3 regions of the Streptomyces sp. NPDC055287 genome follow, and region 3 is predicted to be linked to each of the others. Evidence: riboswitches for the same ligand, from Rfam matches in the RefSeq annotation. Region 3 holds a riboswitch; each other region holds the start of a gene.
What was found. Region 3 has a riboswitch for cyclic di-AMP ahead of ACWIHY_RS00490 (M23 family metallopeptidase). Riboswitches for the same ligand answer to the same signal wherever they lie in the genome.
Positions count from the first base shown of each region.

Region 1 (5,721 bases), on a different contig from region 3:
CGCCTCGGTGGGCTCGGTGCGCGGGGTGGTCGGGGGTGCGGCGTCCATGCGTGCGTTCGTGCCTTCGTGTTGGGGGTGACTTCGGGTCGATGACGTGCTGATGGGTCGTTACTTGTCCGGGCGGTCGGCGTGGTCCACGCCGTCCCAGAGGTTCGTGTACCAGGGGCGGTCGGCGCCGCCCTGGTCCTCGCGGCGCTTGCCGCGGGCGTCGGGGTCGATGACGGTGAAGCCCGTCTCCCCCGGCCGTACGAGGTGGAGGTGTTCGCGGGCGAGGCGCTCGATGTAGGCGTCGTCCTTGAGCCGGGCCTTCTCGTCCCGCAGCTCCTCGACGCGCCGGCCGGCCTCCCGCATCTTGCGCTGCTGATCGGCGATCTCGCCGCGCTGCGACACGTACTGCCGCATCGGATAGGCGAGCGCCACGATCAGCGAGCACAGGACCAGGACGAGCAGCGCGGCCCGGCCGGTGAGCCGGGAGCGGCGGGCCTGACGGCGGGTCTGCGAGCGGTAGACACGGGCGGCGGTCTGCTCGCCGATCAGCCGAATCCTGGTCGCAGTGGAGAACCGGTCCCGGTCCTTCCCGGCCATGTCTCCGCCTCCCCTTGTACGCACATACGTCCCCGCACACGGTACGGGACCGCGTGCGGGGACGTATGGAGGCTGGGGCCTTCAACCCTTGCCGTGCTTAACCCTTGCCGCGCTTAACCCTTGAAGCGGGGGAACGCGCTGCGGCCGGCGTACACGGCCGCGTCGTCGAGGATCTCCTCGATGCGCAGCAGCTGGTTGTACTTGGCGACGCGCTCGGAGCGGGCCGGGGCGCCGGTCTTGATCTGGCCGCAGTTGGTGGCGACGGCGAGGTCGGCGATGGTGACGTCCTCGGTCTCACCGGAGCGGTGCGACATCATGCACTTGAAGCCGTTGCGCTGCGCCAGCTCGACGGCGTCCAGGGTCTCGGTCAGCGAACCGATCTGGTTGACCTTGACGAGCAGCGAGTTGGCGGCGCCTTCCTCGATGCCGCGCGCCAGGCGCTCCGGGTTGGTGACGAAGAGGTCGTCGCCGACGATCTGGACCTTGGTGCCCAGCTTGTCGGTGAGGACCTTCCAGCCGGCCCAGTCGTCCTCGAAGAGCGGGTCCTCGATGGAGACGAGCGGGTACGCCGCCACGAGCTCCTCGTAGTACTCCGTCATCTCGGCGGCCGAGCGGGACTTGCCCTCGAACTCGTACGAGCCGTCCTTGTAGAACTCGGACGCGGCGACGTCGAGCGCGAGCGCGATCTGCTCACCGGGGACGTAACCGGCCTGCTTGATGGCCTCGAGGATGAGGTCGAGCGCGGCGCGGTTGGAGTCCAGGTTCGGGGCGAAGCCGCCCTCGTCGCCGAGGCCGGTGGACAGGCCCTTGGACTTCAGTACGGACTTGAGGGTGTGGTAGACCTCCGTGCCCCAGCGCAGGGCCTCGGAGAACGACTCGGCGCCGATCGGCGCGATCATGAACTCCTGGATGTCGACGTTGGAGTCGGCGTGCGACCCACCGTTGAGGATGTTCATCATCGGAACGGGCAGCAGGTGCGCGTTCGGGCCACCGAGGTAGCGGAAGAGCGGCAGGTCCGACGCCTCGGAGGCGGCGTGCGCGACGGCGAGCGAGACGCCGAGGATGGCGTTGGCGCCGAGGGACGCCTTGTTCTCGGTGGCGTCCAGGTCGAACATGGCCTGGTCGATCAGGCGCTGCTCGGTGGCGTCGTAACCGACGAGCTCCGGGCCGATCTGCTCGATGACGGCGAGGACGGCCTTCTCGACACCCTTGCCCTGGTAGCGGTTCGGGTCACCGTCGCGAAGCTCGATGGCCTCGAACGCTCCGGTGGAGGCACCGGACGGAACAGCAGCACGACCGGTGCTGCCGTCGTCGAGGCCGACCTCGACCTCGACCGTGGGATTGCCTCGGGAGTCCAGGATTTCCCGGGCTACGACGACGTCGATGGACGGCACGAGCATCTCCTTCTGGGATGTGACGCTATGGGGTGCAGGGTCACTTTGGCCTTGCGACAAGAGCCTAACCGGCTCGGAGGCATCGATCGGCCGTTCGCCCGCCCCCTGGGACAAGAAGAGGTGCGAATGCCCGCAACAGCGGACGTAACTCCGGGCGGGACGTGCCACGTACTGGGACTACTGGGCAGTAACTGACGGCGAAACCCCGGCCCGGCGCGTACGGGGGAAGCGCGCCGGACCGGGGTGCTCTGGGTTCCGCGGGGGATCGGCCGGAAAAGCACGGTCGATCGGCCGAATGCCGCGGACTGCTCCGCGGGTGCCGCGGCCTGCCCGGCGGAGTGCCGCGCGCCCGCTCGGCGGGGCGCGGCGAGCCGGAGCGGCCTGGGCGCCGCGAGCCGGATCAGCTGAGGTGCAGCTGCTGACCGGGGTAGATGACATCGGCGTCGTCGACGATGTCCTTGTTCAGCTTGAAGAGCTTCTCCCAGCCGCCCTTGACCTTCTCGGCGTCGGCGATCTTGCCGAGGGTGTCGCCGGCCTTGACCTTGTACTCGCCGTCACCCTTCTCGATCTTGGCGGGGGCGGCGGGCTTCGCGGTCTCGGCCTTGGGCGCGGAACGGACCTCGCTGCGCGAGGCCGGCTGCTCGGCGGCGCGCGGGGCGGCCTGCTGCTGCGGCTGCTCCTGCTTCGCCGAAGAACCGGAGGTGTCGACACCCGGGTCGACACCGTCGTTGGTCAGGCCGCCGGCGCCCGCACAGGCCCAGGCACCGGGGCCCTGCATGTCGAGAAGCTTCTCGGCCGTGGCGATCTGCTGCGCCTTGGATGCCTTGTCGGCGGTCGGGGCGTACTGCGTGCCACCGGCCGCCGCCCAGCTGGACGCGGAGAACTGCAGGCCGCCGTAGTAGCCGTTGCCCGTGTTGATGGACCAGTTGCCGCCGGACTCGCACTGGGCGACAGCGTCCCAGGTCTCGACGGAGGCGGCGGAGGCCGAAGTCGCACCCATCAGCGGGACGGCTACAGCGGCGCCGGCGACACCGGCGAGCGCGGCGAACCGAGTGGCCTTGGACGGGCGACGGTGCTTGGCGTTGCTGGAAAACAGCATGCGACATCTCCTCACCGACGCCTACGAGGTGAGCTGTCGGGTTCGGGCCAAGTGAGTGCCCGGCGCGCGACCTGCGTCGCGCGGCTTAACCCCAAGCCGGTTCCGTTCGTCTTTCGACGTACGGGCCCGGCGACCTACCTGGGTCCCCCGCTCCTGCCTACGGCGCTTTACGCGTCAGTTCCCCCCGACCGACGGCAGGATTCGGCGTGACGGTCGACGGGGCCCGCGGTGGCGAGCGGTCCGACGGTAAACACATGAGCCCTTGATGTTCAAAAAGGCCCATCAGGGAGATTTCGCCCTTCCCTGCCTTCACTTCGTCCATATCTGCGCAGGTCAGGGGTGACACGAGGGGATCGTCCGGGCCGCGTACGCGAGTTGAGGCAAAGAGACCCTTGTCTCACTTGCTTCAATCCGGACATAGCGGCCCGAACTGCCCTTCGAAATCAGCTCAGATCGAGGTTCTGGCCAGGGACGATGAGGTCGGGGTCGGACCCGACGGTCTCCTCATTGGCCGCATAGAGAGCCGTCCAGCCGCCGCGCAGGTCGTGCTCGGCGGCGATGGCCGAGAGGTTGTCGCCGGTACGGACGGTGTAGTGGCCGTCGGCGGCCTCGGCGCCGTCCGTCTTGGCCGACTCACGTGTCGACCCGTCACCCCGCGAGGCGTGACGTCCCGATTCGCGCTCGATGCCCGATTCGCCGGATACGGCGTCAGCGCCCTCCCGGGCCACCTCGCCGCGGTGCTTGCCCTTGGAGGCACCCTCCTCGGCGGCCGGCGGCGCGGGGCTCTTGGAGGCTCCGCCCGACTCCTCGGACGTCCCGGACGCCGGGGGCGACGTCGGCTCGGCGGACTTCGTCGAGCCGCTCTTGCCGTCCTTGCCGTCCTTGACGCCCTCACCGGCGGACCCGGCGGGCTTGTCTTCCGTCGACTCGGACGACTCCGGGTTCCCGGAGCCCTCCGACACCGTGTCCGACGTGTCGGCCTTGGACTCCGCGGTGGGCTCGGCGCTCGCGCCGTCGCCGGGAGCCGCGTCGTCACCCTCCGTCAGGCCGGAGATGAGGGCGCAGCTCGGCCACGCCTGCGGCCCCTCCTCGGCGAGCACCTTCTCGGCCACCTGGATCTGCTGGGAGCGACTGGCGAGGTCGGCGCGCGGCGCGTACGCCGTACCGCCGAACTTCTGCCAGGTCTCCGGGGAGAACTGGAGTCCGCCGTAGTAGCCGTTGCCGAGGTCGGCACTCCACATGCCGCCACTCTCACAATCGGCGACCCGGTCCCAGGTCGTGGCTTCGGCAGCGGACGCGCCGCTCGCGCCGAGCAGCGGGATGGCGATGGCCGATCCGGCGACTCCTGCCGCGACGACGAGAGCTGGAGCCTGACGGGGGCGGCGGTGTCTACCGTTCCCGGAGCGCATGCGGTTGCCTTTCGAGTGACGGCTGAGGTTGACGGTGAAGGTAGCGGTACTCGAACGTTTGTCACAAGTCGATGCAGCGCAGATCACGTGAAGGTCTCGAATTGACGCAGCGTCACTTGTTTTCGGCGTCGAACTCCACGGGCAGGGTGCGCAGTCCGCGCATGATGAGGCCCCCACGCCACCGCAAATCGTCAGGATCCCCCGCAAGTCGCAGATCCGGCAGGCGCAGCAGCAGCGTCGCGATCGCCGTCTGCCCTTCGAGCCGGGCCAGCGGGGCGCCGAGGCAGTAATGGATGCCGTGCCCGTAGCCGAGGTGCTGGTTGTCGCGGCGCGAGAGGTCGAGTGTGTCCGGCTCGCTGAAGCGCTCGGGATCCCGGTCGGCGGCGGCGAGCACGACGAGTACGGGCTCGCCGGCCGCGATGTCCTGGCCGCCCAGGGTCAGCGGCTCGGTGGCGTACCGCCACGTCGCGAGCTCCACGGGCCCGTCGTAGCGCAGGAGTTCCTCGACACCGGTGGCGAGCAGCTCCGTGTCCCCCTCGGCCAGCGCGCGCTGGAGGCGCTCGCGCTGCTCCGGGTTGCGCAGGAGCGCGTACACGCCGTTGCCGATGAGGTTGACCGTCGTCTCGAATCCGGCGAAGAGCAGAATGAACGCCATCGCCGCCGCCTCGTTCTCGGTGAGGTGCTCGCCGTGGTCGCTGGCGCGGATGAGCCCCGAGATGAGGTCGTCGCCCGGTTCCTCCCTTTTACGGTGGATGAGTTCGGCGAGGTAGTTGCGCATCTTCTTGACCGACCGCGCGACTCCCCCGCGCGGCCCGCCGCCGTGCCGGATCATCATGCCCGCCCAGTCGCGGAAGTCGTCCTGGTCCTCGCGCGGTACGCCGAGCAGGTCGCAGATCGCGTAGATGGGCAGCGGGAAGGCGAAGTCGTGGATGAGGTCGGCGCTCCCCTCCGCCGCGAACCTGTCGATGAGCTGGTCCGTGAGCTCCTGCACCCGCGGCGCGAACTCGGCCACCGTGCGCGGTGTGAACGCCTTGGACACCAGGCGCCGCAGGCGCGTGTGGTCCGGCGGATCGATGTTCAGCAGATGCGTCATGAGCTCGGCCTTGCGCTCGCCCGGGATGCCCGTCCTGCCCCTGGCGTGCGCGGAGCCTGCGTGGTGGGCCGGGTCCTTGGACAGCCGCTGGTCGGCGAGCGCCTGCCGCGCGTCGGCGTACCGCGTCACCAGCCACGCCTC
Region 1 covers NZ_JBSHNE010000008.1:119,110-124,830, reverse strand. The annotation lists gene ACWIHY_RS15410 (DUF501 domain-containing protein) at 1-48, opposite strand, end outside; gene ACWIHY_RS15405 (FtsB family cell division protein) at 109-585, opposite strand; gene eno (phosphopyruvate hydratase) at 699-1,985, opposite strand; gene ACWIHY_RS15395 (transglycosylase family protein) at 2,380-3,078, opposite strand; cyclic di-AMP (ydaO/yuaA leader) riboswitch at 3,082-3,253, opposite strand; gene ACWIHY_RS15390 (transglycosylase family protein) at 3,522-4,487, opposite strand; gene ACWIHY_RS15385 (cytochrome P450 family protein) at 4,600-5,721, opposite strand, start outside.
Region 1: linked by a shared signal. The riboswitch ahead of ACWIHY_RS15395 (transglycosylase family protein) and the one ahead of ACWIHY_RS00490 (M23 family metallopeptidase) in region 3 are both predicted to bind cyclic di-AMP.

Region 2 (5,721 bases), on a different contig from region 3:
GACTGGGAGTCGTACGCCGAGCAGATGCTGGAAGTGCTCAGCGCGCACCCCGACTTCGAGAACACCGTGCCGGACGGCGGCTACGCGCCCAGGCCCGCGTTCCGGCCGCTCACCCGCTTCGAGGGGCAGGGCCTCGACAAGGGCCATGTCGTGCACGACCTGCTCTTCCGCCGCCGGTAGAGCCCGGGGAGGCCCCGGCAAGGACCTGGCAAGGACCTGGCCCCGACCCGCCGGGCCCCTGGCCCCGACCCGGTCGGCGCCCGCCCGGCACCCGGCGGAGCCCGCACGCACCATCGCCGGTGTCAGTGGCTCTCGTTAGGGTCGACGGGTGTACGAGACGCCTCCGCACCCCCGGCAGCACCCGGCGGTCCCGGACTGTGAGCGGCAGCCGCAGTTCACCGCCGTACCGCCGCCTGCGCACTGGCGCTACAAGCCACGCCACGCCTGGTGGCGCACCAGGGCGGTGCGCGCGGGCGCGGTGATCACGGCCCTCGCCCTGTGCGGCCTGGTGATCCTGGCGATCGTCCGGGACCAGACCGGCACGCACGGCTTCCTGGTCGGGCTGGGGCTCGCGGTGTTGCCGGTGCCGCTGCTGGCCTCGGCGTTCCGGTGGCTGGACCGGGTGGAGCCCGAACCCTGGCGGAACCTCGTCTTCGCCTTCGCCTGGGGCGCGTTCGCCGCCGCACTCGTCGCGATCATCGCGAACAGCTTCGCGACCCGCTGGATAGCCACGGCCACCGCCGATCCGGCGGGGGCCGAATCCCTCGGCGCGACGGTGATAGCCCCGGTCGTCGAGGAGAGCGCGAAGGCGGCGGCCCTGCTGCTGATCTTCCTCTTCCGCAGACGGGACTTCACCGGGATCGTCGACGGGGTGGTCGTGGCCGGGTTCACGGCGACCGGCTTCGCCTTCACCGAGAACATCCTCTATCTCGGCAACGCCTTCGGCGAGGACCAGGAAGCGGGCGCCTCCGGCCTCGCGTCGGTGACCGCCGCGACCTTCTTCGTCCGCATAGTGATGTCCCCGTTCGCGCACCCGCTGTTCACGGTGCTGACGGGCATCGGCTTCGGGCTGGCCGCGCTCGCCCCGCCGCGCCGTGGCAGGTGGCGGCGTATCGCGCTGCCGCTGCTCGGCCTGGCGCTCGCGATGGGCGTGCACGCCCTGTGGAACGGCTCGTCGGCCTTCGGTCAGTACGGCTTCTACGCGGTGTACGCCGCGTTCATGGTCCCCGCCTTCGCGATGCTCACCTGGCTGGTGGTCTGGACGCGCCAGCGCGAGCTGGGCACGATAGCCGCCGAACTGCCCGCCTATGCCGCCGCCGGCTGGCTACTGCCCGCCGAACCGCTCGCGCTCTCCTCGATGCGGGCCCGCTCGCTGGCGCGGGGCGCGGCGGCGCGTGCGTACGGAGGACGGGCCGGAGGACGGGCCGCCGCCCGTGCCGTCGCCGAGTACGAGGCCTTCGCCACGTCCCTGGCCTTCCTGCGCCACCGCGCCCACCGCGGCGCACCGGGCCCGGACTTCACGGCACGCGAGCAGGAGCTGCTCCACCACCTGTGGCAGCGCAGGGAGGTCGCCGGGCCGGCCCTGGAGTACGCGGCGCGGGCGACGGGCCGGGTGCGGACCCCACCGCCCTGGCAGCCGCCGCCGTGGCAGCAGCCGCCCTGGCCGCCGTACGGGTACGGACCGCCCCCGCACCAGGCCTGCGCCGCGTACAACCCGTACCGGCAGCAGTAACCGCTGCGGCCGGTCCGAGGTCAGGCGGACGCCGCCGTCAGTGCCGCCAGCTCCGCCTCCGCCAGCTCCAGATCCGCCACCGCCAGCAGCGCAGGCAGCTGTTCCACCGTCCGCGCGCTCGTGATCGGCGCCGCGACCGTCGGCTGCGCCGCCAGCCACGCCAGCGCCACGGTCCGGCACGCACAGCGCCCCGCACACACAGACCGGCAGCCCTGGGCGCGGGGGGCGTGCGCCGGGACTGCCGGGGACTGTGGGAAAAGCGTCAGACGGTGAGGCCCTTGCCGCGCAGCCAGGCCGCGGGGTCGACGCCGGCGCCGTCGGGCGTGTGCACTTCGAGGTGCAGGTGCGGACCGGTGACATTGCCGGTGGCGCCCACACGTCCGATGACGTCGCCCGTACCGACCTCGCCGGACGTGACGGTCATCGAGGAGAGGTGGCAGTACCAGACCTCCGTGCCGTCCGAGAGCTCCAGGACGATGCGGTAGCCGTACGAACCCGACCAGCCCGCGGACTTGATCGTGCCGCCGTGCACGGCCTTGACCGGCGTGCCCGTCGGGGCGGCGAAGTCGAGACCGGTGTGCTGGCCGGAGGACCACATCGAGCCGGACTGGCCGTAGGTGGAGGTGAGCGTGTACGACGAGGTGGGCAGCGAGTAGCTGGCGGCCAGCTTGGCCAGCCGCTCCTCCTCGGCCTTGCGCGCGGCTTCTTCCTCCGCCTCGCGCTTCTTCTCCTCGGCCTCGCGCTTCTCCTCGGCGGCCTTGGCCTCGGCCGCGGTCTGCTGCTGCTTCGCCTCGGCGGAGGCCTTCTCGGCGGCCTCCTTCTCGGCGGCCAGCTTCACCTCGGCGTCGGCGGCGGCCTGCTGCTGCTCGGCCTGCTGGAGGATGCGGGCGCGCAGGGCCTCGCCCGCGTCGGTGGTGCCCTGCCGTGCGTCGGCGGTGGTGACGCCCGCGGTGGTGAGCGGGGCCGCGGCCACGACGGCTTCGTTCGCGGCGCCCGTCCCGGAGCCGGATTCCGCGTCGTCGGACATCAAAGACCCGACACCGGGTAGTGACTTGGCGTCGGGAAGGGATTCCGTTATCGCGTCGGGAAGGGAGATCGAGATTGCCGGCTTGTCCTGCGCGGTGGCGATGCCTCCCGCGCCGACCGCGGCGATGACGCCGACGCCGAGAACGGTGGAGCTGCGGCCGAGACCGCCGCGCTGCTTGGCGACGCGGTGACGACCGCGTACGGGCCGGACGGATTCCTCAGTCGGATTCCATTCTTCCCAGGTCCCCTCCCCGGCGACGTGACTCTCGCTGTCGTGGGGCGCCCCGTAAGGGGGCAGGGTGGCTTGGGGGGCAGGCCTGTTGGACGCCACGGAGGCGTGCTCCTTTCCTTCCTTCTCGCCTACCGGGTTAGCTGACGGGTTCGGAGCAGGAAGGTCTCCTACGGGCCTCTTCGTGGGTACGAAGCGGCCCGATTCACCCCAAGGAACATGGTTCCCCGGTTCCCTTGCGGGATTCGGCGCGTGCGCACGGTGCCGTCTCTTGCGACGACTGGGACGACCGCGCTGCGTTATCGAACGTTAATAGACACCGGCTCCGGTTTCCAAGCTGTTCCAACTGATCGTTAAGGACCTTGGCCCGAACCAATCGGGACACAAGCGACCACAGTCGGACGAGTTGACCACCCCTCAGAAAACATCCGCACCATGACGGTTCGTCAATTGTTATGCGCAGGGCTCTCGTGCGGTTACCCAGCGTCGCGACGGTCTCCGCACGGCTAACTTCAGCACATGGTTGTCAACAGCACGCATCCCAGTCCGTGGCCGGCCGATCGCTACCGCGAGTTCTCCGAGCAGCAGGCGCGCGGCATTTCTCCCGCTTACGCCGAACTCACCGCCCGTATCAGCGAGGACCGGGACTTCTGCGCCCTCATCGCCGGCCTGCCACCCGGCAACAAGCAGCAGCCCAATCTCCTCCTCGCCGCCGTCCGCTTCCTCGGCGGCCCCTACGAGCAGTGGGCGCCCTTCCGCGAGTGGACCCTGGCCCACTGGGACGACGTACGCGCCGTCATGCTGGACCGCTTCACCCAGACGAACGAGCCCGCCCGCTGCGCCACCCTGCTGCCCCTCCTCGCCGCACTCCCCCAGCCCCTCGCCCTCATCGAGGTCGGCGCCTCGGCGGGCCTGTGCCTCCACCCCGACCGCTACGCCTACCGCTACAACGGCGGCGCCACCCTGGGCACGTCCCCCGTCACCTTCGACTGCCGTACGGAGGGCCCCGTGCCCCTGCCCACGGCGCTCCCCGACATCGCGTGGCGCGCCGGCATCGACCTCAATCCCCTCGACCCCACGGACGAGGAGGACGTCCGCTGGCTCCAGTCACTGATCTGGCCCGGCCGCGCGGAGCGCCCGCGTCAGCAGCTCGCCGCCATCGAGGCCGTACGTACGGCGCCCGGCCCCCTCATCGTCCGCGGCGACCTCGTCGACGAACTCCCGGCGCTGGCGGCCCGCGCCCCCGCGGACGCCACGCTGGTCGTCTTCCACACCGCCGTGCTGACCTACCTGCCGCTCGCCCGCCGCGAGGAGTTCGCCCGGCTCGTCCGCGACCTGCCGGGCCACTGGATCTCCAATGAGCACCACACCGTGCTGCCCTGGCTCGACGCCCCGGCCCCCGACGACGAGCACCTGCTCACCCTCGCCCTGGACGAGCGCGCCGTCGCCTTCACAGCCCCGCACGGCCAGGGCCTGCACTGGTTCGACCGGCCGGCAGGCCTGCCCGTCTGACCAGGCCCACGGTCCTGCGGCGGTCCTGCTGCCCCTCGGTGGGCCGCCCGACCGCCAGCAGGGCCATGTCGTCCGTGGCGGCTCCCGCCGTGTGCAGCCGTACGTCGTCGACGAGCGCGTCCAGCAGCTCCTCGGGGCCCGGGAAGATCCGGCCGCGCAGCCGGGCTGCCGGATCGTAGAAGACCCCCGCCGCGTTCCGCGCCTCGGACAGACCGTCCGTGTAGAGCAGCAGCGTGGCGCCGGGCGGGAACGCGTACTCCCGCGCCCGGTCCGGCCAGACGCCCAGATCGCCCATCCCCAGCGGCAGCGCGGCCTCGGGCGGCACGATCTCCGCGAGGTCCCCGTCGGCGTACAGCAGGAGCGGCTGCGGATGGCCGCGGTTGACCAGCCTCACGACGCCCTCACCGCGCGGGATCTCGGCCAGTACGGCCGTCGTGAAGCCCTCGAAGGCGTCGAGCCCGTCGCGCCGCGCGCCCTCGCGCGTGAGCGCCCGCTCGAGCCGCTGCGCGACCCCTTCGAGCGTGCCCTCCTGTTCGGCCGCCTCCCGGAACGCCCCGACGACCACAGCCACCGCCTCCACCGCGCCGAGCCCCTTCCCCCGGACGTCGCCGACCACCAGCCGTACCCCGGACGGGGTGTCCTGTACGGCGAAGAGGTCGCCGCCGATGAAGGCGTCCGCCTGGGCGGCCTCGTACCGCGCGGCGACGTGCAGCCCGGCGATCCGGTCGGCGGGCACCGGGATCACGGCGCGCTGGGCCGCCTCGGCGATGGTGCGGGCGGAGGCGAGCTGCCGGCCGCTGCGGCGTACGACACGGTTGATGACGAGGGCCAGGACGGCGACGGTCACCACGGTGATCAGCTCGGTCACGGACTCGACGTGCGTCGAGGTGCCGTTGTAGAGGTGCAGCCCGACGACGGCGGCGATCGCCACGACGCCGGTCAGCAGGGTGTGGCGGAGCGAGAAGAGCGGCGCGGCGATCAGCGGGGCGGCGGCGAAGAGCGGCGACGCGGTGAAGTTCGGCGGTGTGGTGATGTCGAAGACGCACCCACCGACGATCAGCAGCGCCGGCAGCGCCCGGACGAACCGCGAGGTCTTGCCCACCGGCTGCGAGGCCCTGCCCGCGCCGGGCCCGGCCCCCGCTCCGCCTTGCTTCCCCACCAGTGGTCTCCTGCTCGCCGCGCACCCGGCTGCGGACGGTACCGCGCCCAGCCCAGGCTGGCC
Region 2 covers NZ_JBSHNE010000005.1:370,276-375,996, reverse strand. The annotation lists gene trmB (tRNA (guanosine(46)-N7)-methyltransferase TrmB) at 1-180, shown strand, start outside; gene ACWIHY_RS11765 (PrsW family intramembrane metalloprotease) at 329-1,732, shown strand; partial or broken gene ACWIHY_RS11760 (aldo/keto reductase) at 1,753-1,905, opposite strand; gene ACWIHY_RS11755 (M23 family metallopeptidase) at 1,995-3,089, opposite strand; cyclic di-AMP (ydaO/yuaA leader) riboswitch at 3,101-3,248, opposite strand; gene ACWIHY_RS11750 (DUF2332 domain-containing protein) at 3,507-4,499, shown strand; gene ACWIHY_RS11745 (PP2C family protein-serine/threonine phosphatase) at 4,438-5,721, opposite strand, start outside.
Region 2: linked by a shared signal. The riboswitch ahead of ACWIHY_RS11755 (M23 family metallopeptidase) and the one ahead of ACWIHY_RS00490 (M23 family metallopeptidase) in region 3 are both predicted to bind cyclic di-AMP.

Region 3 (5,721 bases):
TGGCGATCACCTTCTCCGGGCCGACGGTGAAGGGCAGTTCGGTGACGACGAGGCCCTTGCGGCGCGCCGTCACGTTCTCCACGGTCGCCGTCGAACGGATCTTGAAGGTGCCGCGGCCGTTCTCGTACGCGTCCTTGATCCCGCCGAGGCCGACGATCCGGCCGCCGGTCGGCAGGTCCGGCCCCGGCACGAAGCGCATCAGCGTCTCGAGGTCCGCGCCGGGGTGCTTGATCAGGTGCCGGGCGGCGGCGACGACCTCGCCCAGGTTGTGCGGCGGCATGTTCGTCGCCATGCCGACGGCGATCCCGGACGCGCCGTTGACCAGCAGGTTCGGGTACGCCGCGGGAAGCGCGACGGGCTCGCGCTCCTGCCCGTCGTAGTTCGGGTTGAAGTCGACGGTGTCCTCGTCGATCGACTCCGTCATCAGCGAGGTGGCGTCGGCCATCCGGCATTCCGTGTACCGCATGGCGGCCGGCGGGTCGTCGTTGCCGAGGGAGCCGAAGTTGCCGTGGCCGTCGACGAGCGGCAGGCGCATCGAGAAGGGCTGTGCCATGCGCACGAGCGCGTCGTAGATCGAAGCGTCGCCGTGCGGGTGCAGCTTGCCCATCACCTCGCCGACGACGCGGGCGCACTTCACGTAGCCGCGGTCGGGCCGCAGCCCCATCTCGTTCATCTGGTAGACGATGCGTCGGTGCACCGGCTTCATGCCGTCGCGGGCGTCGGGCAGCGCTCGCGAGTAGATCACCGAGTACGCGTACTCGAGGAAGGAGCCCTGCATTTCGTCGACGACGTCGACATCGAGGATCTTCTCCTCGAACGCATCGTCCGGCGGCGGGGTCTTCGTGCTGCGGCGGGCCATCGCGGCTGCGGCTCCTTCGCGGTTCTGTAGGGCGAGTTCTTGGGTGTGATGCCGACCATTGTGGACCGGCGCACTGACAACGCCGACCTCGACCCGTCCGTTGCGCCTGCTCGGGCGTTCCCTGAGGGCGTACACGGGCCGGGAACTTCGCCAGGCGTCCGTGAGCTTGCATACAGTGGCAGGACTTCTCCATATCGCGATCGAAGGGACGTACATGCCCATGGGTCACACGGCCACAGCGCAGGCCGGTTCCGGCGGCCTGACAGCGACAGAGCACCGGCTGGCCAATGGCCTGCGCGTGGTGCTCTCCGAGGACCACCTGACCCCGGTCGCCGCGGTCTGCCTCTGGTACGACGTAGGTTCGCGCCACGAGGTCAAGGGCCGTACCGGCCTTGCTCACCTTTTCGAGCACCTGATGTTCCAGGGCTCGGCGCAGGTCAAGGGCAACGGTCACTTCGAGCTGGTGCAGGGTGCGGGCGGTTCGCTCAACGGCACGACCAGCTTCGAGCGCACCAACTACTTCGAGACGATGCCCGCCCACCAGGTGGAGCTGGCTCTGTGGCTGGAAGCCGACCGGATGGGCTCGCTGCTCTCCGCGCTCGACGAGGAGTCCATGGAGAACCAGCGTGACGTCGTCAAGAACGAGCGCCGCCAGCGGTACGACAACGTGCCGTACGGTACCGCCTTCGAGAAGCTGACCGCACTGTCCTACCCCGAGGGCCACCCGTACCACCACACGCCGATCGGCTCGATGGCCGACCTGGACGCCGCGACCCTCGAGGACGCGCGCGCCTTCTTCCGTACGTACTACGCGCCGAACAACGCGGTGATCTCGGTCGTCGGCGACATCGACCCGCAGCAGACCCTCGCCTGGATCGAGCAGTACTTCGGCTCCATCCCGTCCCACGACGGCAAGCAGCCGCCGCGCGACGGCACGCTGCCCGACATCATCGGGCAGGAGCTGCGCGAGGAGATCCACGAAGAGGTCCCGGCCCGCGCGCTGATGGCCGCCTACCGGCTGCCGCACGACGGCACCCGCGAGGCCGACGCCGCCGATCTGGCTCTCACCGTCCTCGGCGGCGGCGAGTCCTCCCGGCTGCACAACCGCCTGGTCCGCCGCGACCGTACGGCCGTCGCCGCAGGCTTCGGGCTGCTGCGCCTGTCCGGCGCGCCCTCGCTCGGCTGGCTGGACGTCAAGACGTCGGCCGGCGTCGAGGTGCCCGACATCGAGCGCGCCGTCGACGAGGAGCTGGCCCGCTTCGCCGCCGAGGGACCCACGCCCGAGGAGATGGAGCGCGCGCAGGCCCAGTTGGAGCGCGAGTGGCTCGACCGGCTCGGTACGGTCGCGGGCCGTGCCGACGAACTGTGCCGGTACGCCGTCCTGTTCGGCGACCCGCAGCTCGCACTGACCGCCGTCGGGCGCGTCCTGGACATCACGGCGGAGGAGGTCCAGGCGGCCGCCAAGGCCCGGCTGCGCCCGGACAACCGCGCGGTCCTCGTCTACGAGCCGACCCACGCGGCCGACGCAGCCGACGACACCGCCGCCGGTGAGACCGCTGACCAGGAAGGGGCGGACAAGTGACCGACACCGCAGCCGTGAGAATGAAGTTCCACCCGCAGCCGCAGGCCGGCACCCCCACGCCGTGGGCGTTCCCCGCCCCCGAGCGCGGCGCCCTGCCCAACGGCCTGACCGTGCTGCGCTGCCACCGTCCCGGCCAGCAGGTCGTGGCGGTCGAGGTGTTCCTCGCCGCCCCCCTGGAGGCCGAGCCGGCCGGTCTCGACGGCGTCGCGACGATCATGGCGCGGGCCTTCTCGGAGGGCACCGACAAGCACTCCGCCGAGGAGTTCGCCGCCGAGCTGGAGCGATGCGGCGCCACGCTCGACGCGTACGCCGACCATCCGGGCGTCCGGGTCTCCCTGGAGGTCCCCGTCTCCAGGCTGCCCAAGGCGCTCGGCCTGCTCGCGGACGCGCTGCGCGCGCCCGCGTTCGCGGACAGCGAGATCGAGCGCCTGGTGGCCAACCGGCTCGACGAGATCCCGCACGAGACGGCCAACCCGTCCCGCCGCGCGGCCAAGCAGCTCTCCAAGGAGCTGTTCCCGGCGGCCTCCCGCATGTCGCGGCCGCGCCAGGGCACCGAGGAGACGGTGCAGCAGATCGACTCCGGCGCGGTGCGGGCCTTCTACGTGGCCCACGTGCGTCCCGCGACCGCCACCGCGGTGGTCGTCGGAGACCTCGAGGGCACCGACCTGGACGCGATCCTGGCCGACACGCTGGGCGCGTGGAAGGGCGACACCGCCGCATCGCGCCCGGTACCGCCGGTCACCGCCGACGACACGGGCCGTGTGGTCATCGTGGACCGCCCCGGCGCGGTCCAGACCCAGCTGCTCATCGGCCGGATCGGCCCCGACCGCCACGACCGGGTCTGGCCGGCCCAGGTCCTCGGCACGTACTGCCTGGGCGGCACGCTCACCTCCCGCCTGGACCGCGTCCTGCGCGAGGAGAAGGGCTACACGTACGGCGTGCGCGCCTTCGGCCAGGTGCTGCGCTCCGCTCCCGACGGCTCGGGCGCGTCCATGCTGGCGATCAGCGGCTCGGTGGACACGGAGTCCACGGGCCCGGCGCTCGAAGACCTCTGGAAGGTGCTGCGCACCCTGGCGGCCGAGGGCCTCACCGACGCCGAGCGGGATGTCGCCGTACAGAACCTGGTGGGTGTCGCGCCGCTCAAGTACGAGACGGCCGCGGCCGTCGCCGGCACGCTCGCCGACCAGGTCGAGCAGCACCTGCCGGACGACTTCCAGGCCCAGATGTACGCCCGCCTCGCCGAGACGGGCACCGTGGAGGCCACCGCGGCGGTCGTCAGCGCCTTCCCTGAGGACCGGCTGGTCACGGTCCTCGTCGGGGACGCGTCGCAGATCGAGGAGCCCGTCAGGGCGCTCGGCATCGGCGAGGTGACGGTGGTCAGCGGCTGAGCCGTCCGAACCGGCCGAACAACTCCCCTCAAAGCGGGAGATAGAGGGACCCCGGCAACCGGAAGGCTGTCGGGGTCCTTCTCTTATGTCCGATTTGTTGTGGTGGTTGCCTGTCTGGCCTGTGGGGTGCGTTACAAAACCCCGTGTCTGTTTGGTGATTAAAAGATGTCCCGTTTAGCGTCTGTCCGGCTGTCCGTCAGCAGTGAGCCGCATCCGTGGCACCGGACAGTCATCGCCGAGTCCCCGTCAGGCGCGAGCCTGGGGAGCCGGGGACCCAATCAGTCCCTGGGGTGAATCGGACGTCCTCTGTGCGTACGTACGGAGGGGTCCGTAGGAGACCTTCCTGCTCCGAACCCGTCAGCTAACCCGGTAGGCGAGAAGGAAGGAAAGGATCAGCCACTCCATGGCGTTCACCCGTGCCACCGGGAAGCACCGTCGTCCGAGCCGCCTGACGCGCAAGAGCGCGAACATGGCCGGCGTCGCCGCACTCGCGACGACCGGCGTCATCGGAGGCCTGGCCTCTCCGGCCCTCGCCGCCGGCGGCGAAGCGGCCCAGGCCGTCCAGGACACCGGCCTGACCCAGGCCATCGTCATCGGCGATTCCCTCGCCGACCAGATCGCCGCCCAGGCCGAGCAGCAGCAGCACGCCGCCGACAAGGCCGAGGCCGAGCGCAAGGCGGCTCTGAAGAAGGCCGAAGCCAAGCGCAAGGCGGAGGCCAAGGCCAAGGCCGAGGCCCAGGCGCGGGCCAAGAAGGAGCGTGAGGAGCGCGCCGCCAAGGAGCGCGCCGCCCGCGAGGCCGAGCGCAAGCGTCTCAACGGCTACACCCTCCCGGTCGCCGGCTCCGTCGTCACCACCGGCTACAAGACCGGCGGCAACCTCTGGTCCTCCGGCAGCCACTCCGGCGTCGACTTCCGCGCCGCGTCCGGCAGTTCCGTCGTCTCCGTCGCCGGGGGCACCGTCGTCGAGGCCGGCTGGGGCGGGGCGTACGGCAACAACATCGTCATCCGGATGAACGACGGCACGTACACGCAGTACGGCCACCTGTCGTCCATCGGTGTCTCCGTCGGCCAGACCGTCGCCTCCGGCCAGCAGATAGGCCTCTCGGGCTCGACCGGCAACTCGACGGGCCCGCACCTGCACTTCGAGGCCCGCACGACCCCCGAGTACGGCTCGGACATGGACCCGGTCGCGTACCTGCGCGCGCACGGTGTGAACGTCTGACCGCTCGGTCGTACGGAAGGCCCCGGCTCACCCGCCGGGGCCTTCCGCATGTCTGGCGTGTCCAAAAGCAGTCCATGAATTAAAGCCCCCGTCGGAAATCCGGGACCGCTGCAATAGAGTCACCGAACAGGCGTCGATCAACCGCGTTTCGCGGGGATTAAGGCGGAGGTTCGGTCATGCGCATTCCCGCGCAATCGGTATGCACGGCAATCCGTGACGACATCGTGTCCGGTGTGTTCGCGCGGGGCAGCAGGCTCACCGAGGAGCTGCTGGCGCGCCGTTACGGTGTCTCGCGCGTCCCGGTGCGCGAGGCCCTGCGCACGCTGGAGTCCGAGGGGTTCGTCACCACCCGCCGGCACGCGGGCGCCTGCGTGGCCGAGCCCACCGAGCAGGAGGCCGCCGACCTGCTGGAGGTGCGGACGCTGCTCGAGCCGCTGGGCGCGGCCCGCGCCGCCCAGCGGCGCACCGAGGCCCACCTGAAGGTGCTGCGCGGCCTGGTCAGGCTCGGCCAGGAGCGGGCCCGCCGGGGGGAGGGCGAGGATCTGCGCTCGCTGGGCAGCTGGTTCCACGAGACGCTCGCCCAGGCGTCGGGCAGCCCCGGCCTCACGGCCCTGCTCACTCAGCTCCGGCACAAGATCGCGTGGATGTACGCCGTCGAGCAGCCCGCCCG
Region 3 covers NZ_JBSHNE010000001.1:115,466-121,186, forward strand. The annotation lists gene ACWIHY_RS00475 (DNA gyrase/topoisomerase IV subunit A) at 1-859, opposite strand, end outside; gene ACWIHY_RS00480 (M16 family metallopeptidase) at 1,074-2,441, shown strand; gene ACWIHY_RS00485 (M16 family metallopeptidase) at 2,462-3,829, shown strand; cyclic di-AMP (ydaO/yuaA leader) riboswitch at 4,053-4,220, shown strand; gene ACWIHY_RS00490 (M23 family metallopeptidase) at 4,233-5,051, shown strand; gene ACWIHY_RS00495 (GntR family transcriptional regulator) at 5,228-5,721, shown strand, end outside.